One region of the Microbacterium sp. Root280D1 genome, then DNA from elsewhere that is predicted to be linked to it. Evidence: riboswitches for the same ligand, from Rfam matches in the RefSeq annotation. Region 1 holds a riboswitch; the other holds the start of a gene.

Region 1 (15,436 bases):
CGACTGGCACCGTGGTGCCGGCGGCCATCTCTTCGAGCCCCGCCTGCGCATAGGTGCGCCAGACGATCGCCGCGACCTGGCGCTCGAGAACCCGCGCGGTGTCGGACGGCGTCTCCTTGCCGCCGAGCTGGCTGCTCGCGGTCGAGATGATCAGCGGCGTGCCGCCGAGGTCGGCGATGCCCACCGCGAAGGAGACGCGGGTGCGGGTGGACGACTTGTCGAAGATCACCGCGACCGTCTGGGGACCGGCGAGAGCCTTGTTCGCCCAGCGGTCCTTCTTCAGCTCGATGGCGAGATCGAGGATCTCCGCCTGCTCGGCGGGGGTCAGATCGTCGTCACGCAGCAGGTGGCGGGTCATGCGAGGGCCTTTCCGGATTCGGCGAGGGATGTCTGTACGTCAGCGAGCGAATCGGCGAAGAGCTTGCGGAACTCGGCGAGTTCAGCGTCTCCGATCGTGAGAGCCGGGGCGATGCGCACCGTCTCGGGGTTGGCTGCGTTCACGATGAGGCCGCGCTCCTGAGCGGCGGCGACCACGTCGTTCGCGACGGGGGCGCCGAGTGCCACTCCGATGAGGAGCCCTCGGCCACGCACTCCCGTGACGAGGGGCGAGTCGATGTCCGCGATGATCTGTCGGATCTCCTCGCCGCGACGCGCAGCGTTCTCGACGAGTCCGGCGTTCTCGATCTCGGTGAGCACGGCGTCGGCCACGGCGGTGGCCAGCGGGTTGCCGCCGAACGTCGATCCGTGCGAACCCGGCGTGAAGAGCGAGCTCGCCGCACCGTAGGTGACGAGAGCGCCGATCGGGAAGCCTCCGCCGATGCCCTTCGCGAGCGTGATCGCGTCGGGAGTGATGCCCTCGTGGCTGAAGCCGAACCAGGCCCCCGTGCGTCCGGCACCCGTCTGGATCTCGTCGACGATCAGCAGCGCCCCGTGCTTCAGCGTGAGCGAACGGGCGGCCTGCAGATAGCCGTCCGGAAGCTCGACCACGCCGGCCTCGCCCTGGATCGGCTCCACGATGACGGCGGCGACCCGGTCATCGATCGCGGCTTCCAGAGCCTCGACGGTCGCCGGGATGTGCTCCACTCCTCCGGGCATCGGCTCGAACGGCGCGCGCATCGCGGCCTTGGCCGTCAGCGCGAGTGACCCCATGGTGCGCCCGTGGAATCCGTTCTCGAGCGCGAGGATGCGCGGCTTGTCCGTTCCCCCGTGGAGTCGGGCGAGCTTGAACGCCGCTTCGTTCGCCTCGGCGCCGGAGTTCGAGAAGAACACGCGGCCGTCGATCCCGGCGCCCGCGAGGCGCTTCAGCCGTGCGGCGAGCGCGAGCTGCCAGGGCGTCGCGAAGTAGTTCGACACGTGCGCGAGAGTCGCGGCCTGTCTCGACACGGCCTCGACGAACACCGGGTGCGCGTGACCGAGCGAGGTCACCGCGATGCCGGCGAGGAAGTCGAGGTGGCGCTTGCCCTCGGAGTCCCAGAGGTAGGACCCCTCGCCTCGTGTCAGCATCGCCAGGCGCGGGCCCGCGTTGAGGACCAGATCGCTCGCTGCGTCATCCTGCCAGTTGCTCATGCGTTCATCCCTGCGCTTCCCAAGACCACTTCAGTTCCGATTCCCTTGCTGGTGAAGAGTTCGACGAGCACCGAGTGCGGCACGCGTCCGTCGATGATCGCGGCGGCATCAACGCCGCCTTCGATCGCATCCAGGCAGGCCTTCATCTTCGGGATCATGCCGGATTCGAGTGTCGGCAGCATCTCTATGAGAGCCTCCGAGGTGAGGTGCGACACGAGCGAGTCGCGGTTGGGCCAGTCGGCATAGAGCCCCGGCACGTCGGTGAGGATGACGAGCTTGCGAGCGTTGAGCGCCACGGCGAGGGCGGCCGCCGCGGCATCCGCGTTCACGTTGAGCGACTGGCCGGGGTGATCGAGGTCGGGCGCGATGCTCGAGACGACGGGCACGCGTCCCGCCGCGAGGTGATCGAGCACGGGCGTCGGGTCGACCTCCACGACGTCGCCGACGCGTCCGAGGTCGATCTCCTCGCCGTCGATCACGACACCGCGACGACGACCACCGAACAGGCCGGCGTCCTCCCCGCTCAACCCGGTGGCGATCGGACCGTGCGAGTTGATCTTCGAGACGAGCTGCGGGTTCACCTGGCCCGTGAGGACCATGCGCACGACGCTGATCGCCTCGGTGTTGGTGACCCGGTAGCCGCCCTTGAACTCGCTCGGGATCTCGAGTCGCTGGAGCATGTCGGAGATCTGCGGTCCGCCGCCGTGCACGACGACCGGCAGCACGCCGACGTAGCGCAGGTACGCGATGTCCTGTGCGAACGCCTCCTGCAGCTCGTCGGAGACCATCGCATTGCCGCCGTACTTGACGACGACGATCTGGTCGCGGAACTTCTTCAGCCACGGGAGCGACTCGATGAGCGTCGCGGCCTTCACGGCGGCGACGTCCGGGGTGGTGTCCTGAATGTCGGTCATGAGGCGTAGGCGCTGTTCTCGTGCACGTAATCGTGGGTGAGGTCGTTCGTGAGGATCGTCGCGGTGGCATCGCCGACCTTGAGATCGATCACGAGATGCGTGGCACGCGGAGTGAGGTCGACCTCCTCGCGCGGACGGTCGGGGCCGCCCTCGCTGCACACCCGGACGCCGTTCATCCAGACGTCGACGTCGTACGGGTCGAACTGGGCGTTCGTGGTGCCGATCGCTGCGAGCACCCGCCCCCAGTTGGGGTCGTTGCCGAAGATGGCGGCCTTGAAGAGATTGTTGCGCGCGACGGAGCGGCCGACCTCGACCGCCTCCGCCTCGGTCGCGGCGTGCTGCACCTCGATGGTGATGTCGTGGCTGGCCCCCTCGGCATCGCCCTGCAGCTTGACCGCGAGCTCCTGGCATAGCTCTGCCAGCGCGGCGGAGAAGTCCTTGAGGTCGGGCACCACCTCGGAAGCGCCGTTCGCGAGCAGTGTGACCTGATCGTTGGTCGACATGCATCCGTCCGAATCGAGGCGGTCGAACGTCGTGCCGGTGGCGAATCGCAGCGCCGCATCCGCCTCGAGAGGCTCGAGCACGGCATCCGTCGTGATGACGACGAGCATCGTGGCGAGCCCGGGAGCGAGCATGCCCGCTCCCTTGGCCATGCCGCCGATGGTCCAGCCGTCTCGGCTGACCACGGCGGTCTTCGACACGCTGTCGGTGGTCATGATGGCCTCGGCCGCGACATCGCCGCCGTCTGTCGACAGCTCGGCGATCGCCTGTTCGGTGCCCGAGAGGACCTTCGCGCGGAAGACCTCGTCTCCGACTCCGATGAGGCCGGTCGAGCACACGAGCACGTCGCCGGCGCCGACGCCGAGCAGCTCGGCCGCCTTCTCTGCGGTCTGGTGCGTCGTCTGGAAGCCGAAGCTGCCGGTGAAGCAGTTCGCGCCTCCGGAGTTCAGCACGACGGCCTCGACCACACGATCGGCGACGGCCTGCTGCGACCAGATGATGGGGTTCGCCTTGGCGCGGTTGCTGGTGAACACAGCCGCACCGACCTTGCGCGGGCCACGATTGACCACGACGGCGACATCGGGCTTTCCGGTCGATTTGAGACCTGCGGCGACTCCGGCCGCTTCGAATCCTGCGGGGGCGGTGACGCTCACGGCGCGACTCCGTTCACTGAGAGGGCGCGGGACTCGGGCAGCCCCAGCGCGAGGTTCATGGATTGGACGGCAGCGCCGGCGGTGCCCTTGACGAGGTTGTCGACCGCGGTGACCACCGTCACGCGGTTCGCCGCGCGATCGATCGCGAGACCGATCAGGGCGGTGTTCGCACCGAGGACATCGGCCGTGCGCGGGAACTGACCGGCGGGCAGCAACTGCACGAAGGTCTCGTCGCGGTAGGCGTCCTCCCAGGCGGCGCGGATCTCCGCATCGCTGACATCGCCGACGATCGGCGCGGTCGAGGTGGCGAGGATGCCCCGCGACATCGGAACCAGCACAGGCGTGAACGAGATGCGGATGCCGTCGGCTGGGGAGCCGGATGCCGCGGCGAGCGCCTGGCGGATCTCCGGGATGTGCCGGTGCGTGCCCCCGACCGCGTAGGGATTGGCTGTGCCGAGGATCTCGCCGGCGAGCAGGTTGGTCTTGAGGCTCTTCCCCGCTCCGGACGGGCCGACGGCGAGCACCGAGACGATGTCCCCCGCGTCGATCACCCCTGCGGCGACCCCGGGGGCCAGGCTCAGGCTCACGGTCGAGGCGTTGCAGCCGGGAGCGGCGATGCGCTTCGCCTCGCGCAGCCTCTCGCGCTGCTTGACACCGCCGACGAGCAGCTCGGGAACGCCGTAGGCCCACGGTTCGTGGAAGTCGCCGCCGTAGAACGCGTCCCAGGAATCCTGCGACGTCAGTCGGTGGTCCGCTCCCGCGTCGATCACGAGCGGCGTGTCGCCGAGCGCGTCGGTGTATTGCCCGGACTGCCCGTGCGGCAGAGCGAGGAAGACGATGTCGTGCCCGGCGAGCGTCTCGGGCGTGGTGTCCTGCAGGGTGAGGTGTGCGAGCGACCGCAGGTGCGGCTGATGCTGCACGAGCGGCTGACCGGCGTTCGAGTGCGCCGTCACCGTGCGGATCTCGATGTCGGGATGAGACGCGAGGAGGCGCAGGATCTCGCCGCCCGCGTAGCCGGATGCGCCGGAGACGGCGACGGAGTACGTCATTCTTCTACCTTAACGGTCGGACCCCTCGGCGAACGCGGGGTGGAGTGTCGGGAACCGGGGCGGCGACACCGGCACTCGACCGCCGTGCGTACGCAGGCAGAAGCGCAGGGTCGCCTAGAGTCGGCGGCCGCTGCGGCGTCGGCGCACGGCGATGACGCTCGGAACGAGCGTCAGAGGAGCGGTGGCGGCCGAAGGCATGCCGCGACGATAGCGCGCTCGTCGCGGCATGCGCAAATCCGGTCCGTCATCCGCCGGACGCGCGGAGTGCCGGCGCCGCGAAGAAGGCGAGTTCGTGCGCGCTGGAGACCTCGAAGGCGCGGAGCATCCGTCGCCGCCCCGCGGCATCCGACTCCGTCGCCGCATGCATCACATGGTCGATCGCCTGCTCCGTCGCCTTCTCGAACGCGGGATCGGCATATGTCGCGAGCCACGATGCGTAGGGATGCTGCGGGTCTCGGGCGTACGCGTCGAACTCCCCCGCGTGCAGGCGGGTTCCGAGATCGGTGTACAGCCAGAAGCACGGCAGCACGGCCGCGATGAGCTCGGCGTAGTCGCCGCCGAAGGCCACGGAGCGCAGGTGGTCGAGGTACGCGACGGTCGCAGGCGCCGGATCGACGGCGAAGGTCGCCGCTTCCACTCCCGCGCCCGGCGCCAGCCACGATGCATGGAGCTCGAGCTCTCCGGTGATCGCCCCCTGCGCCGACTGAGCCCAGAACGCCTGCTCGTGCGGTGTGGGCGCGATCCGCGCGGCCGCTGCGAGCACTCGGGCGTACTCCCGGAGATAGAGGGCGTCCTGTCGGAGGTAGAAGAGGAACCGTTCGCGGTCGAGAGTCCCGTCGGCCAGAGCGCGGATGAAGGACAGCTCGTCGATGTCGGCCCGCACGTGCGCGATCCGGTCCCACCACCGATCGCGGAGGTCGGCACGGTCGGGTGCGGCCTCGAGTCCCCCTCGTCGCCAGAGGCCGCCGAAGTGGTTCACCGGTCCGTGACCGCTGCCGATGTCGAGCGCATCGCTCTGCCTCAGGGATTCCCGCAGCCAGGTCCTCGCCGATTCCACCGCGTCGACAGGGGACTCCCCTCCGGCGAGGCGGGTGGCGAGGGCCGACGACAGCGAGCATCCGGTGCCGTGCGTGTTGTGTGTCATGATGCGCGACCCGGGATAGCCGTGTCTGACGCCTCCGGCGACATCGATCAACGCGTCCGGAACGTCGTCGCCGTCGAGGTGCCCTCCCTTGACGAGCACCGCCCCGCCGATGCGGGCGGAGAGCTCGGCCCCGGCCTCGAGCGCGTCGTCCCACCCCGTGATCGGACGATCGGAGAGCTCGGCGAGCTCGGCGAGGTTGGGCGTCACGACATGAGCGCGCTCGAGGAGCCCGCGGAGTGCGCGCTCGGCATCCTCATCGAGAAGGCGATCACCGCTGGTCGCGACCATGACCGGGTCGAGCACGACGATCGGCGGACGGACGGCGTCGAGCCAGGCGGCGACGGTGGCGATCACCTCCGTGTTCGCCAGCATCCCGATCTTCACCGCGTCGATGACGATGTCGTCCGAGATGGCATCGAGCTGCTGCCGGAGGAACTCGGCAGGAGGCACGTGCACCGCTCGGACTCCCCTGGTGTTCTGCGCCGTGAGCGCCGTGACAGCCGCCATGCCATAGCCCCCGTTCGCGGCGATCGACTTGAGATCGGCCTGGATCCCCGCCCCGCCCGACGGGTCGCTCCCCGCGATGCTGAGCACGCGAGGTGTGCCCGAAGCCCTCCATCGGCTGAGGAATGCCCGGGCCGTCCTCGTCGGATCGACGGCGGCGCAGATGGCGGAGACGACGGCGAGCCCCGCCGCACCCGCATCCCGAAGGCGCTCGATGTCGTCGATTCCCACGCCGCCGATGGCGACGCATGGCAGTGCGGTCCTCGCGGCGAGCGCACCGAAGCCGTCGATTCCCAGGGCCGGCGGGTGATCCGGCTTGGTGGCGGTGGGACGGATCACGCCGACGCCGAGATAGTCGACCGTTCCCGCCGGCAGCGCGGCCACGGCGTCGAGATGCTCCGACGTGTTCGCCGTCAACCCGATGATCGCCTCGGGTCCCAGCCGCTCGCGTGCCCGCAGCACCGATACGTCGCCTTGGCCGAGGTGCACGCCGTCGACCCGCGCTCCCCTGGCGCGAGCGATCAGCGCCGCCTCGACGCGGTCGTTCACCACGAGCAGTGCACGGCCGTCGATCACCCGAGAGAGCTCGATCAACTGATCGGCGGTCTCGGCATCCGTCGCGCCCTTGTCGCGCAGCTGGACGATGCGCACGCCCCCGTCGACGGCGAGTCGCACCGTCTCCGCGACGCCCCGCGCGCCGCAGAGGGTGGGATCCGTGACGAGATAGAGGGAGAGGTCCGCGATCACAGCGCGTGCTCCTGCACACGCGCGGCGAGGGCGAGGTCCTCCGGCTGCACGGCGGCGAGCGCGTCGAGCAGTGCGACGGCGAAGCTGCCGGGGCCCGCGGCCCGCGCCGCGGCACGCTCGGCGGCGATCGTGTACACGAGGCTCGCCGCCGAGACGGCGGTGAGCGGATCCGCAGCCGTCGAGCGCGCCGCACCGAGGAACGCCGCCATGACGGCACCCAGCGCGCATCCGCCGCCGGTGACACGGGTGAGCAGTTCATGACCGTTCGCGATGCGGAGCAATCGTGCTCCATCCGTCACCAGGTCGACCGGTCCCGACACCGCGACCACCGCGCCGTGCCGCGAAGCGAGTGCGAGTGCCGCTTCGGCCGCGGCATCGGTCGTGTCCGTCGCATCGACGCCGCGCCCCCCAGCGCTGAGCCCCGCGAGGGCGAGGATCTCCGAGGCGTTCCCCCTGATCGCCGTGGGGCGTGCGTCGGCCAGCTCGTGCGCGAGTGCCGTGCGCACCGGCAGCGCGCCGATCGCGACGGGATCCAGCACCCACGGAGTACCTGCGGCGAGGGCTCCTGCCGCGGCTTCACGGCTCGCCGCACGCTGCTCCGGAGTCGGCGTACCGAGGTTGATCAGCACCCCGGAGGCCACCCCGGCGAACATCCCCGCCTCACCGACGATGTCGACCATCGCCGGCGCCGCGCCGAGGGCGAGCAGCACGTTCGCGGTGAAGCCCGTGACGACGCTGTTGGTGATGCAATGGGTCAAGGGTGGGCTGTCGCGCAGCCCTGTCAGGAGCTCAGCCGCCGAGGTGGCCAAGGTCGATTCGGAGTCAGGACGCAGACGATCGCTCAACGCGACATCCCTTCGCTAGTATGAACTAGATCAGGTTCGACGGGTCTGTTCTCAGCCGCGGATGCGGCACCCCGTGTCACTGATCGCAGTCTAGCGAGGCCCCGATCAGTCGATCAGCTGCAACAGCGCGAGTTCGTCGGCGCGAGTGAGCCCTGCCCGCCGGTCCCGATCGACGCCGCGCGCCTGCTCGTCATCGACCACGGCGGCGATCGTCTCGTCGAGCGGACGAAGCCGACCTCCTGCCGCGCGGTAGCGGGCGTTCGACCTGGTCATGAATCCGGTCATCTCGCTCGGCAGCCACAGCGGCAGCGACCGCTCCCCCGCCCAATACGCCACACCGTGCTCGACGAGCCAGGCGTCAGATGCCGCGACCGTGTCTCCCCGGTGCCCCGCACGTCTGCGCACGGCGTCGAGGACTTCGCTCAGCCGATGCCGATCGCCGATCGTGTTGATCACGCCGGTGGCCCCCGTGGTGGCGACGAACTCGGACAGGTCGTCGACGTCGATCACCTGCACGTCGCGCTCCTCGACAGGCGGAAGCAGCACCGGGCCGTCCTCGGCACGCAGAAAAGCGGCAGCCCAATACCCGAAACGATCACTCGGGTCGTCCGCCCCGACGATCAATCCCGGGCGCACGATCAGGGTGCGGTCGCCGAGTGCACGGACAGCGTCCTCGGCGGCCACCTTCTGCCGGCCGTACTCGTCGTCTCCCCTCTCAGCCGGCGGATGCAGCGTCGCCGACTCGTCTGCACCGACCGTCTCCTCGTCGGAGTATGCCGACATCGACGAGACGTACGTCCAGCGGCCCGCTCGCTCACCGAGTGTCGCGACCGCAGCGGAGACGTGGGCCGCGTTCGACGAGACGTCGATCACGTGATCCCACTCCCGACCGGACACCGCATCGTAGGCGTCCCTGGCGTCACGATCGGCCAGCACCAGGCTCGCGCCCTCCGGAGACGGTCGTCCTCCGCGCGCCAGGCACATCACCGTCGCCCCGCTCAGGAGCAGCCGTCTGGCGATGCGGCCGGACAGCCAGCCGGTGCCGCCGAGGATCAGAACATCCGTCATGACCCCATGCCACCATCTTCGCCGCGCGAGGGGAAGGGTCTTCCGCTCAGGGCGGATGCCGGTCAGCTCGTGCGAAGATCCGACAGGCCGGACAGTTCCGGGACCGTCCACGAGGGATCCGGGCGCCAGTAGCGCCATTCGGCGTCGAACGGCCAGTCACCGTGATGGAAGGACTCGATCGCCGCGTCCGCGTGTCGTTCGATCTGCGCGGCCTGCTCAGAGGTGAGACGTCCCTGCTCGACGGCCGCGATCACCTCGTCCTCGTCCTTGAGGTGCACCTGACCGTCCGCCTGGATCTCCACGTCGAGGATGTGATCCGATGAATACGTGTCGCGGTCGGTGCGCAGATGCGCGTTCTCGAGATTCACGTACCACCCGGCGAACTCCCACTCGGGACCGCTCACATCGCTCCAGAACAGCCACACCGACCACGCCGCACCGGCCGGAGCGATGCGGAGGATGCCGTTGCCCCACCACTCCTCCACGATCCGGGTACGCGGATCGAGCCACCGACGCTCGAGCGGAACGGTCCGGATGCGCTCGCCCGCCGGAGTACCCTGCCCCTCCTGGAGCGTGCCCGGAGCGAGCCATGCCACCAGACCGCGTTCATCGTCGCGGACCACCCGCATGGGCGTGATGGTCGACGCATCGCCGGGCTGCCAGCCGGGCTTGCGGTAGTGCCAGGAGATCTGGTCGCCGGGTTCGAGGAACGGCGCTTCACCCATCGGTCGGACACCATCGGGAACCGCCGCGGGAGTGCTGTGGGGCAGGATGCTCATCCCGACACGGTACCTCGCAGGTCCACCGCGCTCAGGTCGGCTCGGCGGCGTCGGCAGCATCCCGAGAGAGCACGCGCACGCGGACCGCACCGTTCGAGTGCGGTCCGCGTGCGGGTCGGTTCAGGCGGAGCTTCAGTCGCGCAGGGTCGCGTCGAAGCGCTCAGCTGCGACAGAGACACCCGCGAGCTTCGCCTCTGTCGCCTCGGCTGCGGTGAGCGTGCGGTCGTCCGCGCGGAAGCGCAGCGCGAAGGTGAGACTCTTCTGACCATCCGCGACGCCGTCCCCCCGGTAGTCGTCGACGAGGCGGATCGACTCGAGAAGCGCACCGGCGCCCTCGGTGAGCGCAGCGCGCACGTCGCCCGCCGGCACATCAGCGCCGACCACCAGCGACACGTCCTGTGTCGCAGCGGGGAACGTCGACAGCGAGGCGGCGACCGCACGGTTCCCGCCGAGCGCGATGACCTCGTCGAGGTCGAGCTCGAGCACGGTGGCACGACCGGGAAGGTCTGCTCCGGCGGCGACCTCGGGGTGGAGTTCGCCGACGTAGCCGATCTCGACGTCGCCGACGGAGAGCACGCCGGTGCGTCCGGGGTGCAGCGCCGCGCGCTGCCCCTGCACCACATCGAGGTCGACTCCGGCTGCAGCCGCGATGACTCTGGCGGCGTCGAGCGCCTCGGAGAGCCCGTAGGGCTCCGCGGCGCGTCCCGGCTGCTTGGTCACGACGTTGCCCGTGAACAGCGCCGCGACATGACGGTGCTGCGGTGGGATCGACGCGTTCAGTTCGGCGAGCGTGTCGTCCGACGGACGCTCGCCGAGCGGCGGCACCTCGTCCGTGCCGTACTCGACACTCGGCTCGGGCAGGAACACGACTCCGGTCTCGAACAGCGCGAGGTCCGTGAGGCCGCGCGAGATGTTGCGGTGCGCGGTCTGCAGAAGCCCGGGGATCAGCGATCGACGCAGGAACGGAGCGGAGCCGTCGAGCGGGTTCGCGAGCCGGATGCTGGGCAGATGCTCTCCCGACGCCGAGCCGTGCAGGTCGTTCTCCGCCTCCGTCGTGAAGGGGAACGAGGGCGTCTCGACGAGACCGGCAGCCGCCAGCGCGTCGGCGACGCGGCGACGACCCTGCTGGTGTGAGGTGAGACCGCGGCCGGACGGCGGCGTCGGCAGCACGGACGGGATGCGGTCGAGACCGTGGATGCGAGCGACCTCTTCGGCGAGAGACCACTTGTCGGTGAGGTCGGGACGCCAGGTCGGCGGGATCACGGTCCACCCGGCATTCGACCCGGAGACCTCTGCGCCGATGGTCGTGAGCGCGCCGACGATCTCGTCGTCGGAGTAGTCGACGCCGATGAGCCCCTGCACGAATCCGCGCGGGAGGTCGATGTCCGCGACGAACACCTCGGCGAACAGAGCGCCGCCCTCGTCGGTGAGCGTGCCGCCGGCGAATTCGACCATCAGGTCGGCTGCACGGCGGGCTGCCACGAACGGCACGAGCGGGTCGACACCGCGCTCGAACCGCTTGGATGCCTCGCTGGGCAGCTTGTGACGGCGTGCGGTGCGGGCGATCGTCACAGGGTCGAAGGTCGCGGCCTCGATCAGCACGTTGTGCGTCGTGTCGCTCATCTCGGTCGTGCCGCCGCCCATGACGCCGGCGAGACCGATCGGACCCGACTCATCGGTGATCAGGAGGTCCTCGACGTGGAGCTTCCGCTCCTGGCCGTCGAGGGTCGTCATCGTCTCACCGGCCGTCGCACGACGCACGGTGATGCCACCGGAGAGCCTGTCGAGGTCGTACCCGTGCAGCGGCTGCCCCAATTCGAGCATCACGTAGTTGGTGATGTCGATCAGGATGCCGAGCGAGCGCATGCCGGCGAGCGACAGCCGCGCGATCATCCACGGCGGGGTCGGCCGCGCGGGGTCGACGTCTCGGACGACGCGCGTGACGAACTCGCTGGCGCCGACGCGGCCGCGTACGGGGGCTGCATCGTCGACGATCGCCGTGTGACCGGCGCCCGGCTGGAGCTCGGTGAAGTCGCGCTCGGCCGGGTCGCGGAACGGTGCTCCGGTCGCGTGGGAGTACTCACGGGCGACACCGCGCAGCGAGAACGCGTACCCGCGGTCGGGCGTGACGTTGATCTCGACCGCGACATCGTCGAGTCCGAGCAGGCTGATGGCGTCTGTGCCGACGGGTGCATCGATACCGAGGTCCGCGAGGACGAGGATGCCGTTGTGTTCGTCGCCGAGCCCCAGCTCACGCGCAGAGGCGATCATGCCGTCGGACACGTGCCCGTAGGTCTTGCGGGCGGCGATCGGGAACGGCCCCGGCAGCACTGCACCGGGAAGCGTCACGACGACCTTGTCACCCGCGACGAAGTTGTGCGCGCCGCAGACGATTCCACGGATTCCGCCGTTCGCCTCACCGACATCGACCTGGCACCAGTTGATCGTCTTGCCGTTGGACTGCGGCTCGGCCTCGAGCGAGACGACCTGTCCGACGACGACGGGACCCGAGATCTCGAAGCGGTGGACGTCCTCCTCCTCGAATCCGACGGTCACGAGCGCTGCGAGGACGTCTTCCGGTGTCGTATCCGCTGCCAGATCGACGTACTCACGCAGCCACGAAAGCGGGACGCGCATCACACCACCATCCCGTACTGCTCGCTGAAACGGACATCGCCCTCTGCCATGTCCCGCATGTCCTGCACATCGCTGCGGAACATGAGTCCCCGCTCGACGCCCATTCCGAACGCGAAGCCGCTGTAGACGTCGGGATCGATCCCCGCCGCGCGGAGCACGTTCGGGTTGATCATGCCGCAGCCGCCCCACTCGATCCAACGGGCGCCGCCCTTGAAGGTGGGGTGCCAGAGGTCGAGCTCGGCCGACGGCTCGGTGAAGGGGAAGAAGTTCGTGCGGAAGCGCGTCTTGGCCTCGGGGCCGAAGAGCTGACGCGCGACGTGGTCGAGCGTTCCCTTGAGATGCGCCATCGAGATGCCCTTGTCGACGACGAGTCCTTCGAACTGGGTGAAGACGGGGAGGTGCGTCGCGTCGAACTCGTCGGTGCGGTACACGCGGCCGGGGCAGAGCACGTAGATCGGCACCTCGCGATCGAGCATCGAGCGCACCTGCACGGGGCTCGTGTGCGTGCGCATGACGAGGTGGCGCGACGGCGGGTCGACGTAGAAGGTGTCCTGTTCCTGACGGGCGGGGTGGTCGACGTCGAAGTTCAGAGCGTCGAAGTTGAACCACTCGTGCTCGAGCTCGGGTCCTTCCGCGATCTCCCAGCCCATGCCCACGAAGATGTCCGAGATCTGCTCGCTCAGCAGGGTCAGCGGATGCCGGGCGCCGACGCGTGTGCGCGAGGGTATCGCCGTGATGTCCAGCCGCTCGGCCTCGAGGCGCTCAGCGACCTCCGCGGCGGCGAGCTCCTCCTCCTTGGCGGCGAGGGCCTTGGTGACCTGACCGCGGCCCTGGCCGACGAGCTTGCCGAAGGCGGCCTTGTTCTCGGGGGCGACCTGACGCATCGAGGCGTTCAGGACGGCGAGCGGCGATCCGTCGGCGACGTGCGCGGCGCGAGCGGCTTTCAGTTCGGTCGTATCGGCGGCTGCGGCGATCGCTTCGAGCGCGGCCGCCACGGCGGCTTCGACCGCTTCCGGGGTGATTTCGGGAGACTCAGACACGAGACAGGAGTCTACCGGCGCGAGGCGGTCGCCCCGCGCCGGTGGACATCACTTCGGATCGGAGCTGTCCAGCCCGCCTACACCACCGGTGCCGCCGAAGCCGCTGCCCCCGCGCTGCAGCGTGATGAGCTCGGTGTCGGTGCCGTCGCCGTGCTGGCGGGGATCCTCTGCCGCGTGGATCGCCTTCACCTTCGGCGAGCGACGGGTCTGGATCTCGACCCACTTCGCGATGCCCGACAGGATGAGGCACATGACGATGTAGATGCCGCCGATGACGAAGGCCGACTGCAGGATCGGGCGACCCTGCTGCGACGTCAGCTGCTTCGCGTAGTACAGCAGCTCGGGGTAGGTGATGATGAAGCCCAGAGCGGTGTCCTTCATCGTGACGACCAGCTGCGCGACGATCACCGGGAGCATCGCCCGGATCGCCTGCGGCAGGAGGATGAGACGCATCACGCCGCTCTTGCGGAGCCCGATCGCGTAGCCCGCTTCTTTCTGCCCGCGAGGCAGGGACTCGATGCCGGCCCTCAGCACCTCGGCGAGCACGGAGCCGTTGTAGGCCATCAGTGCGATCACGACGGCCCAGTAGGGATCCATCTTGATTCCGACCACGGGGAGCCCGTAGTAGAGCAGCATCATGAACACCAGTACCGGAACGGCACGGAAGAGCTCGGTGACGGCTGTCACGGGGATCCGCACCCACGCGTGCTCGGAGAGCCGCCCGATGGCCAGCACGAAGCCGAGGACGACGCTGAGGACGGCGGCGAGCGCGAAGGCTGCGAGCGTGTTGCCCAGGGCCTTGAAGATACCCATCCACACGTTGGAGAACGTGAACACGTACCACTTCTCCGCCGAGAACTGGCCTGTCTCCACCATGCGGAGCACGATGAAGCCGATGGCGGCCAGGACGAGGACGACGGTGGCGACCGCGATGATCCGGTTGCGGGCGATCGCCCGGGGTCCGGGGACGTCGTACAGTACAGAGCTCATCGCGCGATCCTCCAACGGTTCTCGAGATATCGCTGCAGCCAGCTCAACAGCAGCACCAGGGCGACGAACACGACGGCGACCCAGAGGAGGACCTCCATCGGGTTGCCCGGACGGTCGGCCGAATCGTTGATGGTCGACCGGAGAGCCGCGAGCTCGGCGACCGAGAACCCGGCTGCGACGGTCGTGTTCTTCAGGAGCGCGATGAAGACGCTCATCATCGGCGGGACGACCGAGCGGAACGCCTGCGGCAGGATCACGAGACCCATCACCTGTCCGAAGGGAAGTCCGATGGCCCGCGCGGCCTCGGCCTGACCGACGGGCACCGTGTTGATACCCGCCCTCAGGACCTCGGCCACATAGGTCGCCGTGTAGATGCCGATGGCGAGGATGCCGAGCACGAGGTTCGACAGTTCGGGCAACCCGAGTTGCGGGTACCCGAAGATGAAGAAGAAGAACACGAGGGTGAGCGGGGTGTTGCGCACGGTGTTCACGTACACCGTGCCGACGCCGCGGGCGATGGGCACCGGGGAGACACGCATGGCCCCGACGATCAGACCCAGGATCAGTGCGATGATCCCGCCCGCGAAGAACACGATCAGCGTGTTGCTGATCGCCTGTCCCCACAGGTCGAGGTTGCCGAAGATGACGTCCACGCCACCCTCCCTTCTTCAGAGTGAATGGGCGGCCCCCCTGAGGGGGCCGCCCATGTCGATCAGTAAGCGTCGACCTCGGGCTGTTCGACCTCGATGCCGCTGGAACCGAGGTTCGCGTCGAAGATCGCCTGCCAGATGTCGCCACCGTCGGTGAAGAGCTCGTTGATGTGCGTGCGCAGCGCGTCGTCGCCCTTCGTGAGGCCGACACCGTAGCGCTCCTCGGTGAAGAGGCCGCCGGTCACCTTGACGTCATCCGGGTACTGGGCCGCGTAGCCGATCAGGATCGCCTGGTCGGTGGTCACGGCGTCGACCTTGCCGTCGATGAGGTCCTGGACGCAGGCGGAGT
Region 2 (15,436 bases), on a different contig from region 1:
GAGGCCGTCGTCGACGAGGAGGAAGGCGCCGACATCGTCATGGTGAAGCCGGCGATGGCGTTCCTCGATGTGCTGCGGGAGGTGCGCGACACCGTCCACATTCCTGTGTGGGCATATCAGGTCTCCGGCGAGTACGCGATGATCGAGGCGGCCGCTGCGAACGGCTGGATCGATCGTCGTGCATCGGTCCTCGAGTCGCTGCTCTCGATCCGCCGTGCGGGTGCTGACGTCGTCCTGACCTACTGGGCGACCGAGGCCGCCCGCTGGCTGCGCGGCTGAGTCGCGCACGCCTTCGCTGAGAGCCCCGTCGATCTGAGTCCCGCCCTCAGGTCGGCGCATTAGCCTGGATGGGATGCCGGGAGAGGTCCGCGCATCGTTGAGGAGTGTGCTGTGACCGACCGCAATGACGACCTGTTCTCCGCTGCCCGCACGGTGATCCCCGGAGGGGTGAACTCGCCGGTGCGCGCGTACGGCTCGGTCGGCGGCACGCCGCGCTTCCTCGCCTCGGCGAGCGGCGCGACGGTGACGGATGCCGCAGGCAACCGCTACGTCGACCTCGTGGCATCCTGGGGGCCGGCGCTGCTCGGCCACGCGCAGCCGGAGGTCGTCGCCGCCGTGCAGGAAGCGGCCACCCGAGGCCTTTCGTTCGGCGCTCCCACGGAGGGCGAAGTCGAGCTCGCTCAGCTGATCGCCGACCGCGTGCGGTTCGGGGAGGTTCGGCCGGTGGAGCGGGTGCGGCTCGTGTCGACCGGAACCGAAGCGACCATGACGGCGATCCGCCTCGCCCGCGGCGCCACGGGACGCGACCTGCTGGTGAAGTTCGCCGGGCACTATCACGGGCACTCCGACGGTCTGCTCGCCGCGGCGGGCTCCGGTGTCGCGACGCTCGCGCTTCCGGGTTCCGCGGGTGTGCCTGCGCCCATCGCGGCTCAGACGCTGGTGATCGACTACAACGATCCCGACGCTCTCGCAGCTGTGTTCGCCGAGCACGGCCCGCGCATCGCAGCGGTGATCGTCGAGGCCGCAGCGGCGAACATGGGTGTCGTTCCGCCGCTGCCGGGGTTCAACCGCCTGCTCGCCGAGACCGCTCACGCGCATGGCGCCCTGCTGATCCTCGACGAGGTGCTGACGGGCTTCCGCGTGCACCCGGCGGGCTTCTGGGGGCTCCAGGCGGCCGCCGGTGAGGACTATCTGCCCGACATCATCACCTTCGGCAAGGTCGTCGGCGGAGGGATGCCGCTGGCTGCGCTCGGAGGCCGTGCGGAGATCATGGACCTTCTCGCTCCTCTGGGACCCGTCTACCAGGCGGGCACGCTGTCGGGTAACCCGCTGTCGGTCGCTGCGGGTCTCGCGACGCTGCGCCTCGCCATGCAGGAGGTGTACGCGACCGTCGACGCGGCCGCAGCGCGAGTCTCCCGCGCCCTGGATGAGGCGCTCACGGAGGCCGGTGCGACCCACGCCGTCGCCCATGCCGGCAACCTCTTCAGCGCCTCCTTCCGCGGATCTGCACCTCGCGACTACACCGAGGCTCAGGCGCAGGAGTCGTTCCGGTACGCCCCGTTTTTCCATGCGATGCGCGAGCAGGGCGTGGCGCTCCCTCCGAGCGTGTTCGAGGCGTGGTTCCTCACCGCCGCTCACGGTGAGGAAGAGCTGCAGCGCATCGAGGCAGCTCTGCCCGTGGCTGCGCGCGCCGCAGCTGATGCCGCCGCGACTGCCTGAGCGGAGCTGACCCCCCCCAGCCGCCGTGACGGCTCCCTCGCGGAAGGCCTCCAGGACGCGCGGGTGGCCCCGCTCGAGGAAAGCAGCATCCGTGGAGGCATACTCGATGCTGCCCTGAGCGATGCGACCGGCTGTTCGTCCTCCAGCCGCGATCTGCCGCCGCTTCTCGACCCAGGAGTCGAGCAGCTCCGCACGCTGCTCGAGGCCGGCGTCGGTGGCGAATGTCATGTTCCGAATCTAGTAGATTTGTTCGAAAGTCGAGCGAAACATCGGAATGGAAAAGGGGTGGAATCGTGGGAACCGACAACGGATCGTTGCCTTCCTGTGAACAAGACACAGACATCTGGAAGGGTGCCGCTGGCAGACTGGACGCATGGTGACGTTGCTGCTGGACCAGACGCAACTCGAGATCGTGCTCTCGCCGATCGAGCGTGCGGCGAGCTTCCACCGGGACAACGTGCGGCTCGTGCGCGACACCATCACCAAGGTCCAGCTCATCGATGATGCGTGGACCTGGTTGCGTGGCGTGCCGAACCCGGGGACGCACATCCCCGGAGTGCTCGCCGCGGGCACGTGGAAGGCCGCAGGCAGCGTCGACTTCGTCCTCATCCGCAAACGTCGTCCCAGCGTGGTCATCGATCTCTCCGGGGATGCGCAGTACCGGCGACTGATCCTCACGACGAGGCACGGCCTCGCCCTGACCCAAGCGCTCCGACTCGATGTGTCGGATGAGCCGGCGGACGTCGAGGAGATCGTGGCGACGTCGCCCACGCCGGTCTCGAAGGGCAGCCGCCGCCCAGTGATCCGCCCGCGTCCCGCCTGACCGTCACGGAACGGGAAACGCCCTCCGCAGCCTTATGGCGCGGAGGGCGTTCGCAATGGGGGAGCGACCTCAGGAGCGGTCGTGCTCACCTTCGTGGTGCTCACCTTCGTGGTGCTCACCTTCGTGGTGCTCACCTTCGTGGTGCTCACCTTCGTGGTGCTCACCTTCGTGGTGCTCGCCCTCGTGGTGCTCGCCTTCGGCATCCGACGCTGCCTGCGCGTCGGCTGATGCGTCGGCGTCTCCGAGCGGATAGTCCTTCGGCTCGTCCTCGTAGTACGCGCGCGCTGCTGCAGCGAGCATCGAGGTGACGGCCGCGGATCGGGGGTCATCGTCAGACGGCGCGGCGACGTCATCCGACGACTCCGACGCGTCTTCGGAGTCGTGCGCCTCGCCGAAGAACTCGACGCCGGAGTGCTCCTCCGCGCCGCTCTCGGCCGCCGAGGGCACATCGGGATCGGTGGGAGCATCGACAGGGGTCGTGCCGAAGAGGATGTCGTCGAAGGAGGGCTGAGGCTGCTCCTCGGCCGGGGTCTCGTGCTCGGTCGATTCCCCCGTCGAGTCGTCGTCGCCGGAGACCTCGTCACCGCCCGCATGCGCGGCGTCGGAGGCCACATCAGCCGCATCCTCGGCGTCGTTCGCATCCGAGGCGTCCGCTGCGTAGCCGAGCTCCGCCGCGGCGTACTCGATGTCGCGAGCCGCATCCGCTGCATCCGCGGCGGCGTCAGCCTCGACGTCGGCCGCATCGGCCTCCGCGCGTTCGGCGTCGGAATCGGACGAGTCGGAATCGGACGAGTCGGCTTCGGACGCGTCGGCATCGGACGCAGCAGAATCGGGGGCACTCGGACCGGACACGTCCTGAGCGTCGGACGCAGCAGGGACCGCCGCGAGCGGCGCCGTCGCATCCGCGACCGGCGTCTCCGACTCGATGACCGGTGCAGCCGTGATGGCCTGCGGGGCGAGTCTCCCGCCGCGCACGAGCTCGATGAAGACGTCTTCGAGCGTCGGGCCGCGCTGCACCAGGGTCGCCAGAGCGATGCCGGCCGATGCGGCGATGGCGCCGACGGCGCCGGCATTGCTGCCGCGGACCGTGAGACCCGAGCGGAGCACCTCGACCTCGAGGCCGGCGGCCGAGAGCGCCGCCTTCAAGGCCGCGCGATCTTCGGCGTCGACGACCACGGATCCGGCGGACGGGTCGGCCAACTTCTCGATGCCGCTCGAGAGGACCAGCTGGCCCTTCGAGAGCACGAGCACGTGGTCTGCGACCTGCTCGATCTCGCTCAGCACGTGTGAGGAGACGAGAACCGTGCGGCCCTCATCGGCGAGCCGGCGCAGGAGGAGTCGGATCCACCGGATGCCCTCGGGGTCGAGCCCGTTCGCCGGCTCGTCGAAGACGAGCGCGCCAGGGTCGCCCAGCAGCGCGTGCGCGACGCTCAGCCGCTGCCGCATCCCGAGCGAGAAGCTGCCGATGCGTCCTTCCGCTTCGTGCTCGAGCCCGACCAGAGAGAGGACCTCGTCGACACGCGAGAGCGGGATGCCGTTGGCCTTGGCCGCGATGGTCAGCTGGCGGGCTGCCGAACGCCGCGGGCGGTAGGCGGTCTCCTCGAGGACGGAGCCGATGGTGCGCAGCGGGTGACGCAGTTCAGGATGTGCGACTCCGCCGATCGTGGCGGTGCCGCTCGTGGCGCGCACCTGACCGAGGAGGATGCGCAGCGTGGTGGTCTTTCCGGCACCGTTCGGGCCGAGGAAAGCGGTCACGACGCCGGGCTCGACCCGCGCGGAGAAGTCGGACACCGCCGTCACGTCGTTGAACCGCTTCGTGACGTGCGTGAACTCGAGCACCTGTCCGTCGGGCATCTGCGACCTCTCGTTGCAGTGGGCAGTTCTGTCTATCCTGCCGGAAAAGCCGCCGGATCGTGCATTTACCGTACAGACACGGCCGGATGCAAGGCTCAATCCACCGGGTAGCCTGGCAATCGTGACCGAATCCAGCGCCGCTTCCCGGGTCCTCGTCCGTACCGAGGGAGCCCTCGGCAGGCTGACCCTGAACCGACCGGAAGCGATCAACGCGCTCGACTTCGGCATGGTGCAGGAGATCACGCGCACGCTGGAGCGGTGGCGGTACGACACCGATGTGCAGATCGTGCTGATCGACGGCGAAGGCGACCGAGGCATGTGCGCCGGCGGCGATGTGCGGGGACTGCACGCGCAGATCGTGGAGGGCCGATCCGATGAGACGGCGGAGTTCTTCCGCGCGGAGTACGCGCTGAACGCGATGATCGCCGAGTACTCGAAGCCCGTGGTCACCGTCGCCGACGGCATCACGATGGGCGGAGGCGTCGGACTGTCGGGCCACGCGGCCATCCGCATCGTGACCGAGCGGTCGAAGCTCGCGATGCCGGAGACGCGGATCGGCTTCACTCCCGACGTGGGCGGCACGTGGCTGCTGTCACGCGCTCCTGGGCGGTTCGGCGAGTACTTCGGGCTCACGGGGGCGTCGATGAACGGAGCGGATGCCGTGCTGCTCGGCTTCGCCGACCATTTCGTGCCCTCCGATCGCCTCGACGCGCTGCGCGAGGCGCTCGCGTATCGTGCCGATCCGACAGGTCCGGCCGAGATCGTGCTGCTGTTCGACGAGACTCCCGATCCCTCGACGCTTCCGGCCTCTCGGGGATGGATCGACCACGCGTTCTCCGCCGACACGGTCGCGGAGATCGTGTCGCGGCTGCGCGCGGACGAGGCCCCGGATGCCGCGGCGACCGCGGATCTGCTCGAGAGCCTGGCGCCCACCGGGCTGGCCGTCACGCTCGACGCCGTGCGGGAAGCACGTGCGCTGCCGAACCTGCGTGCCGCCCTGGAGGGTGAGTACCGCCGCGTCATGTGGTTCGTCCTGCGGCATCCCGACCTCGTGGAGGGGATCCGGGCGCAGCTGATCGACAAGGACCGCAATCCGAAGTGGAACCCGGCGACGATCTCCGAACTGCCTGCAGACCCCGGCGCCGACGCTCGACACTTCACGCCCGAAGACCCCCTCTTCTAGAGCATTTCGATATATCCGCGGTTGTTCGCCGCGGTGCATAAACCGCTGGCCGCGCCCGAAATGGTTCGCTGTGAGCGAAGGTCCGCCCACAGGGGGATACGAATGTCCGGAGTTCGTGCCACCCTTGCATGTGCGCGATCGTCGGCCTGCGTCCGCCCGTCGGGAGATCCGCCGATTCATCCTTCCTAGAAAGTCCGCCTGTGCTGGGAAAAATCCTCCTCCGTTATCTCGCCCGCTATAAGTGGCTGCTCGTCGCCGTGCTGGTGTTCCAATTCGCCAGCGCTCTGGCCACCCTCTACCTCCCGCGCCTGAACGAAGACATCATCAACAAGGGCGTGGCCCAGTCCGACACCGCCTACATCTGGCGCACCGGGCTCTTCATGCTCGCCGTCTCGCTCGGCCAGATCATCGCGTCGGTCATCGCGACCTACTTCGCGGCTCGCGCGTCGATGGGTGCGGGGCGCGACATCCGTGCCGACGTCTTCGCCAAGGTCAGCGGATTCTCCGAGCGAGAGGTGTCGCAGTTCGGCGCCGGCTCGCTCATCACGCGCAACACGAACGACGTGCAGCAGGTGCAGATGCTCGCGATGATGGGCGCGACGATGCTCGTCACCGCGCCGCTGCTCGCGATCGGCGGCATCATCTTCGCCGTGCAGACGAACATCGGCCTGAGCTGGCTCATCGCCGTGTCCGTCCCGCTGCTGCTGATCGTCGCCGGTCTCGTCGTCAGCCGCATGGTTCCGCTGTTCCGCAGCTATCAGGGAAAGCTCGACACCGTGAACCGCGTGCTGCGCGAGCAGCTCACCGGCGTGCGCGTGGTCCGTGCCTTCGTCCGAGAGGGCATCGAAGAAGAGCGCTTCCGCGGTGCCAACACCGACATCATGGTGGTCGGCCGCAAGGTCGGCTCGCTGTTCGTCCTGCTGTTCCCGCTGTTCATGCTCATCCTCAACGTCACGATCGTGGCGGTCGTGTGGTTCGGCGGCATCGAGGTCAACAGCGGCACGGTGCAGGTCGGCACGATCTTCGCCTTCATGCAGTACATCGGCCAGATCATGGGCGGCGTCATCATGGCCAGCTTCATGGCGATCATGATCCCGCGCGCGGCAGTGTCGGCCGAGCGCATCGGCGAGGTGCTCGAGACGCAGTCGAGCATGGTGCGGCCGGCCGACGGCGTGACCGACTTCCCGACACCCGGTTCGGTCGCCTTCGACGGCGTCGAGTTCACCTACCCGGGCGCCGACTCTCCCGTTCTCAAGGGCATCAGCTTCGCGGCCGAGCCCGGCGAGACGGTGGCGATCGTCGGATCGACCGGTGCCGGCAAGACGACCCTCGTGTCGTTGATCCCACGACTCTTCGACGTCTCCGGCGGAGCCGTCTTCGTCGGCGGCGCCGATGTGCGCGATGCCGACGTCGAGTCGCTGTGGGCGACCATCGGCCTCGTTCCGCAGCGTCCGTTCCTCTTCACCGGAACCGTGGCCTCGAACCTCCGGTACGGCCGCGAGGACGCGACCGACGAAGAGCTCTGGCATGCGCTGGAGATCGCTCAGGGACGCGACTTCGTCGAGGAGATGCCCCAGGGGCTCGACTCGAGGATCACCCAGGGCGGCACCAACGTCTCGGGCGGTCAGCGTCAGCGCCTGGCGATCGCCCGCGCGATCGTCCGTCAGCCGCAGATCCTGGTCTTCGACGACTCGTTCTCCGCGCTCGACCTCACCACCGACGCCCGACTGAGGCAGGCGCTGTGGCGTGAACTGCCGCACGTGACCAAGATCGTGGTCGCGCAGCGCGTCTCATCCATCACCGATGCGGACCGCATCGTCGTCCTCGAAGGGGGCACCATGGTCGGCGTCGGCACGCACGAGGAGCTTCTCGAGACCAGCACGACCTACCGAGAGATCGTCGAATCGCAGCTGGGGGTGGACGCATGAGCGAGCAGGACGCTCCCCGGACCCGCCGCGGTCGCGCGGCCAAGGCGGCGGACACGACCCCTGCGGTCGAGCCGGAGCTGACAGACGAAGAGAAGTACGAGGCCGAGCTCGCCGAGAAGGCGCGCCAGGACGGCGGCGGCTGGGACAGCGTCGCTCCCGGAAAGGCCGACAACTTCGGCAAGAGCTTCAGCCGGATGATCGGGCTGCTCAAGCCGTCGGCCGTCTGGTTCATCCTGGTGTCGATCGCCGGCGCCGTCGGCGTCGTGCTCACGGTCGCGGCGCCGAAGGTGCTCGGTGAGGCCACGAACCTCATCTACAAGGGCTTCATCTCCGTGCAGCTCGCGCAGGCGAACGGGGACTTCCCCGGGTTCCCCGCCGGCACTCCGCAGGACGATGTCGTCGCGGCACTCCGCCAGGGAGGGCAGGACGACTTCGCCAACCAGGTCGAGGCCCTCGGCGCCTTCCGTGTCGGTGACGGTGTCGACTTCGACGCGCTGCGGTGGATCATCATCGCCGTGCTGGCGATCTATGTCACCGCCGCCTTCCTCAGCTGGATCCAGGGTTACGTCATCAACGTCATCATGGTCCGCACCATGTGGCGTCTGCGCGAGCAGGTCGAGGCGAAGATCAACCGTCTGCCCCTGTCGTACTTCGACAAGGTGCAGCGCGGTGATCTGATCTCGCGCGTGACGAACGACATCGACAACATCACCCAGACCATGCAGCAGTCGCTGTCCGGCGCGATCACGGCCGTACTCACGGTCGTGGGCGTGCTGGTCCTGATGTTCTCGATCTCCTGGCAGCTCGCTCTCGTCGCGCTCGTGGCGCTCCCGCTCATGGGTGTGATCTTCGGCGTCATCGGCCCTCGCTCGCAGAAGGCCTTCGGCACGCAGTGGCGCAAGGTCGGCCGTCTGAACGCTCGCGTCGAAGAGGCCTTCTCCGGTCACGCGCTGGTCAAGGTCTTCGGTCGCGAGCAGGACGCGCTGGAGAAGTTCCAGGGCGAGAACGAGGAGCTGTTCCAGGCCAGCTTCAAGGCGCAGTTCCTCTCCGGCATCATCATGCCGGCGATGACCTTCGTCGGCAGCCTCACCTACGTGGGCATCGCGGTGCTCGGCGGTCTCATGGTCGCCAACGGGCAGCTGCGTCTCGGAGACGTGCAGGCGTTCATCCAGTACTCGCAGCAGTTCACGCAGCCGCTGTCCGAGCTCGGTGGGATGGCGGCCGTCGTGCAGTCCGGCACGGCATCGGCCGAGCGGGTGTTCGAGCTCCTCGACACCGAAGAGCAGGAAGCGGACGACGCGGATGCTCCGAAGCTCGCCGACGGCAAGGGCGTCGTGGAGTTCGAGAACGTCGCGTTCTCGTACACTCCCGACCGTCCGCTGATCACCGACCTCTCGTTCCGGGTCGAGCCCGGTCAGACGGTCGCGATCGTCGGTCCGACGGGAGCGGGCAAGACCACTCTCGTCAACCTCATCATGCGGTTCTACGAACTGAACGGCGGGCGCATCCTGCTCGACGGTCAGGACATCTCCGAGGTCACGCGTGACCAGCTGCGCTCTCGCACCGGCATGGTCCTGCAGGACCCGTGGCTGTTCGCCGGGAGCATCCGCGAGAACATCCGGTACGGACGCTCGACCGCGACCGACGACGAGGTTCTCGAAGCGGCGAAGGCGACCTATGTGGATCGCTTCGTGCATGCCCTCCCCGAGGGCTACGACACCGTGCTCGACGAAGACGCGTCGAACGTCTCGGCGGGCGAGCGTCAGCTGATCACGATCGCGCGAGCGTTCGTGGCCCAGCCGTCGATCCTGATCCTCGATGAGGCCACGTCGGCGGTCGACACCCGCACCGAGCTGCTGCTGCAGCACGCGATGGCGGCGCTTCGACAGGGACGCACCTCGTTCGTGATCGCGCACCGCCTGTCGACCATCCGCGATGCCGACCTCATCCTCGTGATGGAGCACGGAGACATCGTCGAGAAGGGCACGCACGACGAGCTCATCGCCGCGCAGGGCGCCTACTGGCGCCTCTACCAGTCGCAGTTCGAACAGGCGGCGACCGACATCGACGCAGAGGACGCGCTCACCGGCTCGACTCCGGTCGTCATGAGCGGCGACGCCGAAGACGCGGCTGCGTCGGCACAGGTCGGCGTCTCGGTGGGGGCGCAGACTCCCGCTGCCGAGGCAGCGGCCGCGCAGGCAGTGGTCGAACGGCCGGATGCCGGAGGCTCCTCACGCGCCTGAAGCGCCAGAGCGCCTGAAGCGCCAGAGCGCCTGAAGCGACAGAGCCCCTGAAGTGACAGAACGCCTCGCCTCCCGAATCCCGGGCGGCGAGGCGTTCTGCGTCCGTCGGGCTTTCGCTGGAGGGACGACGCGTCAGCGCTGGTCGGCCGTGATGCCGAGGAGTTCGAGGGGGTGGGTCAGCCGCCACCACGGGCTCGGGGCATCGACATCGTCGGCGAGCGACAGCGACGTCGTCACCGTGTTCAACGGCCCGACGCTCGTCATCGTGCCGACCTCGTCGCCCGCTTCGCGGCTGTCGCCGAGTGAGAAGTCCGTCGAGGCCTCGGCGACGGCGCCGTTCCACAGAACCACATCGGCATCCGCATCCGTCACGACATCGGTGCTCGCGCCCCACGCCGTGGTGACGGTGCCGACGACCGTGCCCTCGGCGACGGCGGGAGTCTGCTGCTCCAGCGCCGTCTCGACCTGCGTGAACAGCGAACGGGTCTCCGTGAGGCGCTGCGCGTCGTCGGCCTGACCGAGAACCGACGCGTACAGATGCACAGTCGTGTCGTCGACGGTGACGACCTTCGCGGTCAACAGGTTCCAGCTGTCGCCGAGCGTGCCGGTCTTGACGCCGACGACGCCGGGGTCCGCCAGCATCCCGTTCGTGTTCACCACCGTGCCCGCACCCGGAAGATCGACCGACGGAGTTCCGACGATGCCGGCGAAGACGGGGTTCTGCATCGCGATCTGGGCCAACGCGACGAGCGACTCGGGTGTGGCCCGGTTGCGGTCGTCGAAGCCCGACGGAGTGATGATCGTGATGTCGTCGAGACCACGGTCGCGCAGCCACACAGCTGCTGCGGCGGTGAACGACGACGGGGAACCCCAGATCTCCGCGGAGAGCCGGTCGATGTAGTTGTTGGCCGATCCGAGCAGCGTTCCCTGGAGGAGCTGGAACTCGGTGAGAGTGCCCCCCACGGGCACGTCGAGCGCGGACTGGTCGGAGCGGCGGTAGTCCCAGTAGGCCAGGTTGTCGGCCCGCGTGAACGAGAACTCGGGGCCCTGCTCGCCCACGGCGAGGGGCATCCGCTCGAGCACCATCAAGCTCGAGACGACCTTGGTGACGCTTGCGATCGCCGCAGCGTCGAGCGACGACGACGTCGTGCCGATGCCGCCGATCCCCACGGCAGCGCTTCCCTGGGCAGGGAAGGTGATCGCGGCGGCGGGCGCCGCGACGGGGGCGAGTTCGACGGCCTGAACCGTCGGCGCGACCTCGTGCAACGGCCACAGCATGGCCGATCCGGCGTAGGTGCCGAGCAAGCCGACGAGGACGCCGAGCGGCACCAGCACGCCGGGCCGGGCGATCGCCGGGCGCAGGTGCGCTCCGGTCAGCAGCGCACCTGCGCTCTCCACGGCCGGCGCGTCGTCGAGCGCGTCGGTCGCCGGGTGCTGGGCCACGTCGACCGGGTCGACCCACGTCAGGGGAGTGCCGCCGCTGTCTTCCTCCGCCCACTGCGCGGGGGGAGTCGCCTCAGGGGTGAAGATCGCAGAGACGTCGTCATCCGCAGGAACGGTGGAGGCGGTGGCCTCGGCGGAATCGGGAGCGGTCACCTCCTCACGGTACCGAACTCGTGCGGGGATCCGTGTCGCTGCAGCGGGAGAGGACGCGGGGTGTCGCCTCTGGGTAAGATCGTGGGTACAACCACGGGAGTCCGGCGAGCCGGGCTGAGAGGGAGCGAATCGCGCTTCGACCGTCGAACCTGATCTGGGTCATGCCAGCGCAGGGAGGAGTCACAGATGAGTACATCCACGTCCGGATCCACCACGGGATCGGCATCGGCCACGCAGTCGTCGACGGGCCTCGGTCGCCCGCAGCTCTGGCGCTGGCGGGTCGTCGACATCGTCGTGGCGAGTGTCATCGCCGTCGCATGCGCGATGATCTTCCTGCTCTGGAACGTCGGCTACGAGGTGCCGAGCAGCATCCTGACGCCGCTGCTCCCCGGTGTGCAGGGCCTGCTCGCCGGCCCCTGGCTGATCGCCGGCGTGCTCGGCGGTCTGATCATCCGCAAGCCCGGCGCCGCTCTGTACACCGAGCTGGTCGCCGCGATCATCTCAGCACTCGTCGGCAACGCGTGGGGCCCGCTCACGATCGTCTCGGGCCTTGTGCAGGGTCTCGGCGCAGAGCTGGTGTTCCTGATCTTCCTGTACGGCGTCTGGCGGCTGCCTGTCGCGATGCTGGCTGGTGCCGGTGCGGGTCTCGCCTGCGGCATCAACGACCGCATCCTCTGGTACGCCGGCGCCGACACGCTCTTCACGAGCGTCTACATCGTCTCGACGACCATTTCGGGCGCGGTCATCGCCGGACTCGGGGCGTGGTTGATCGCACGAGGCCTCGCCGCCACGGGCGCCCTCAGCCGGTTCGCCGCCGGCCGCGAGGTCACCGCACGGGTGTGAGCTCGCTCACGACGCCCGCCACCCTCGAAGCCCGTGGCTGGGGGTGGCGGTACGCGACGCGACGGCGCTGGGCGGTGCGCGACGTCGACCTGCGCATCGAGCCGGGGGAGCGGGTGCTGCTGCTCGGCGCCTCCGGCTCGGGCAAGTCGACGCTGCTCCAGGGGTTCGGTGGGGTGCTCGGCGGTGCGGATGAGGGCGAGACGCACGGTGCGCTGCTCGTCGACGGCGTGCCGCCCACCGATGCCCGGGGACGGGTCGGGATGGTCCTGCAGGATCCCGATACGCAGACGATCCTCGCGAGGGTCGGCGACGACGTCGCCTTCGGCTGCGAGAACCTCGGCGTACCCCGAGACGAGATCTGGCAGCGGGTGCGCGCGGCGCTGGACGCCGTAGAGCTCGACGTCGCCCTCGATCGATCCACGGCCGCGCTGTCGGGCGGCCAGAAGCAGCGCCTCGCCCTCGCCGGCGTGCTCGCGATGCGACCGGGTGCCATCCTGCTCGACGAACCGACGGCGAACCTCGACCCCGAGGGGGTGCGGGACGTACGGGATGCCGTGGCCGCCGCCCTCGATGCGACGAGTGCGACCCTCGTGGTCATCGAGCATCGCATCGACATCTGGCTGCCGCTCGTGACCCGGGTGATCGTGCTCGGCGCCGAGCCGGATGGAACGGTCGTGCTCGCCGACGGCAGCCCGGACGCGGTCCTCGGCGCTCGGGGCGCGGAGCTCGCGGCATCCGGTGTCTGGGTTCCCGGGCACCCGCCCGCCGTCCCGCCCGCACCGGCGCAGCGGCCGGGAGTGACGCTGCTGGAGGCCCGCGGTCTCACTGTGTCTCGCAGGCGCGGGCTCGCCGTCGCCGGTCCGTTCGACGTCGATGTGCGCGCCGGAGAGGTGCTCGGGGTCACCGGCGCGAACGGCGCAGGCAAATCGACGCTCGGGCTCACGCTCGCGGGATTGATTCCGGCCGAAGAAGGTCGGGTCGCCGCTCTGCCGCCCCTCGCCGCCGGAGAGAAGCCCGATCCCATCCACTGGTCGTCGCGCGCCCTGCTCACGCGCATCGCGTCGGTCATGCAGACGCCCGAGCACCAGCTGCTCGCCAAGACCGTGCGCGACGAGCTGTCGGTCGGGCCGCGGGCGCTGAAGCTGCCGGACGCCGAGATCGCCTCCCGAGTCGACGACCTGCTCGAAAGACTGCGGCTCACCTCGCTCGCCGCAGCCAATCCCTACACCCTGTCGGGCGGAGAGAAGCGGCGGCTCACGGTCGCCGCCGCCCTCGCCACGCGACCCCGGATGCTGGTGCTCGACGAGCCCACCTTCGGGCAGGATGCGACGACCTGGGCCGAACTCGTCGGCCTGATCGCACGTCTGCGCGACGAGGGCACGGCGATCGTGGCGATCAGTCATGACGAGGCCGTGCTCGAGGCTCTGCACGCTCGGCGCATCGAGGTGGGACGATGATCGATCCGCTGACCGCCCGCGTCGAACGATCCGGTCCGATCGCCCCGCGCTCGGCCCTCGCGAAACTCATCGCGGCGCTTCTCATCGCCCTGCCCCTCGTGCTGACGATTGACGTGGTGTCGGCATCCGTCGCCCTGCTGCTCGAGATCCCTCTGCTCGTGCTCGCAGGCCTGCGCGCGAAGGAGTTCTGGACCCGCACCGCGGTGCTGTGGATCGCGGCGCCGCTCAGCGCGGTCACGATCGCTCTCTACGGCGCGACCAGCGGCACCGTGCATGTCGAGTGGCTCGTCATGCGCATCAGTGACGGGTCGCTCGCGCTCGCTGCGGCGACCGCCGTGCGCGTGCTCGCGATCGGACTCCCCGCGGTGGTGCTCTTCATCACGGTCGACCCCACCGACCTCGCCGACGACCTGGCGCAGCGGGTGAGGCTTCCGGCGCGATTCGTCGTCGGCGCGCTCGCGGGGATGCGGATGCTGGGACTGCTCGTCGACGACTGGCGGGCGCTGTCTCTCGCACGGCGTGCGCGCGGGGTGGCCGACGAGGGGCGGGTCCGTCGTGCGCTCGGCATGGCGTTCGCGCTGTTCGTGCTGGCGATCCGTCGTGGATCGTCGCTGGCGACGGCCATGGAGGCTCGCGGCTTCGGCGGTGCGGCACCGCGTTCGTGGGCGCGGGAGTCGAGGTGGGACCGACGCGACACGGCGCTGGTCATCGTCGCGGCGGTGATCCCGGCGGTGGCGATCGCGGCGGCGGTGCTCACGGGTGCGTGGAACTTCATCCTCGGCCCGACCGCCTGACGAGCCCACGACCTGACATCGCCGCCCGAACCACCGGAACCGGAAGCATCCACTCAGCTTTCTCATAGCTGGAATGCCGATGTATTCGCTAGCATCGAGTGAACCCAAGGGGAGTACTCCACCACGGGCGGCTCGTCATTACGGATGTACCTGCATCCCGGGTCCCCGGTCCTCGTTCTCGAGGATGGAGAAGACCTTGGCGTCGACCTCGTCACGCCTCGTCTTCTGGAGACCTCCTTGAACATCACCCCCCTCGTGTGGATCATCACGATCGCCGTCACGATCGCCTTCTTCGTGTACGAGTTCTTCGCGCACGTGCGAAAGCCCCATGAGCCCACCATCGGCGAGTCCGCCCGCTGGTCGGCGTTCTACATCGGTCTGGCCCTGCTGTTCGGCGTCGGCATCGGCACCGTGTCGGGCTGGACGTACGGCGGTGAGTACTTCGCCGGGTACCTGACCGAGAAGGCGCTGTCGATCGACAACCTCTTCGTGTTCCTCATCGTGATGACCGGCTTCGCCGTGCCGCGCATCTATCAGCAGAAGGTGCTGATGATCGGCATCGTCATCGCGCTCATCATGCGCGGTGGATTCATCGCGCTCGGCGCCACGCTGATCGAGAACTTCTCCTGGATCTTCTACCTCTTCGGTGCGCTGCTGCTGTTCCTGGCCTACCGCCAGGCGTTCGCACAGGGCGACCACAACCCGGCCAACGGCCGGTTCATGCGCTTCGTGCGCCGTATCCTGCCGGTGAGCGACGAGTACAACGGCGACCGCCTGACCGTGCAGCGCGACGGCAAGCGATTCTTCACGCCGATGTTCCTCGTGATCATCGCGATCGGCTTCGTCGACCTGATCTTCGCGGTCGACTCGATCCCCGCCATCTACGGCCTGACCGAAGAGGCCTACATCGTCTTCACGGCCAACGCCTTCGCCCTCATGGGCCTGCGCCAGCTGTACTTCCTCATCGGCGGCCTGCTGCAGCGCCTCGTGTACCTC

What was found. Region 1 has a riboswitch for thiamine pyrophosphate ahead of thiM (hydroxyethylthiazole kinase). Riboswitches for the same ligand answer to the same signal wherever they lie in the genome.
Region 2: it holds a riboswitch for thiamine pyrophosphate, as region 1 does, so the genes downstream of both, ASE34_RS18235 (ECF transporter S component) here and thiM (hydroxyethylthiazole kinase) in region 1, are expected to answer to the same signal.

Annotation. Positions count from the first base shown of each region.
Region 1 covers NZ_LMJK01000003.1:816,872-832,307, reverse strand. Annotated here, with positions in the region: gene argF (ornithine carbamoyltransferase) at 1-358, opposite strand, end outside; gene ASE34_RS16520 (acetylornithine transaminase) at 355-1,566, opposite strand; gene argB (acetylglutamate kinase) at 1,563-2,480, opposite strand; gene argJ (bifunctional glutamate N-acetyltransferase/amino-acid acetyltransferase ArgJ) at 2,477-3,634, opposite strand; gene argC (N-acetyl-gamma-glutamyl-phosphate reductase) at 3,631-4,683, opposite strand; gene thiD (bifunctional hydroxymethylpyrimidine kinase/phosphomethylpyrimidine kinase) at 4,928-7,078, opposite strand; gene thiM (hydroxyethylthiazole kinase) at 7,075-7,923, opposite strand; TPP riboswitch at 7,914-8,007, opposite strand; gene ASE34_RS16490 (NAD-dependent epimerase/dehydratase family protein) at 8,029-8,991, opposite strand; gene ASE34_RS16485 (DUF402 domain-containing protein) at 9,054-9,770, opposite strand; gene pheT (phenylalanine--tRNA ligase subunit beta) at 9,903-12,407, opposite strand; gene pheS (phenylalanine--tRNA ligase subunit alpha) at 12,407-13,447, opposite strand; gene ASE34_RS16470 (amino acid ABC transporter permease) at 13,496-14,437, opposite strand; gene ASE34_RS16465 (amino acid ABC transporter permease) at 14,434-15,090, opposite strand; gene ASE34_RS16460 (glutamate ABC transporter substrate-binding protein) at 15,150-15,436, opposite strand, start outside.
Region 2 covers NZ_LMJK01000004.1:59,987-75,422, forward strand. Annotated here, with positions in the region: gene hemB (porphobilinogen synthase) at 1-279, shown strand, start outside; gene hemL (glutamate-1-semialdehyde 2,1-aminomutase) at 391-1,719, shown strand; gene ASE34_RS16875 (hypothetical protein) at 2,093-2,542, shown strand; partial or broken gene ASE34_RS18375 (hypothetical protein) at 2,539-2,673, shown strand; gene ASE34_RS18060 (ATP-binding cassette domain-containing protein) at 2,612-4,396, opposite strand; gene ASE34_RS16885 (enoyl-CoA hydratase/isomerase family protein) at 4,518-5,579, shown strand; gene ASE34_RS16890 (ABC transporter ATP-binding protein) at 5,780-7,507, shown strand; gene ASE34_RS16895 (ABC transporter ATP-binding protein) at 7,504-9,750, shown strand; gene ASE34_RS16900 (D-alanyl-D-alanine carboxypeptidase family protein) at 9,883-11,346, opposite strand; TPP riboswitch at 11,430-11,539, shown strand; gene ASE34_RS18235 (ECF transporter S component) at 11,533-12,189, shown strand; gene ASE34_RS16910 (ABC transporter ATP-binding protein) at 12,186-13,646, shown strand; gene ASE34_RS16915 (energy-coupling factor transporter transmembrane component T family protein) at 13,643-14,440, shown strand; gene ASE34_RS16920 (TerC family protein) at 14,678-15,436, shown strand, end outside.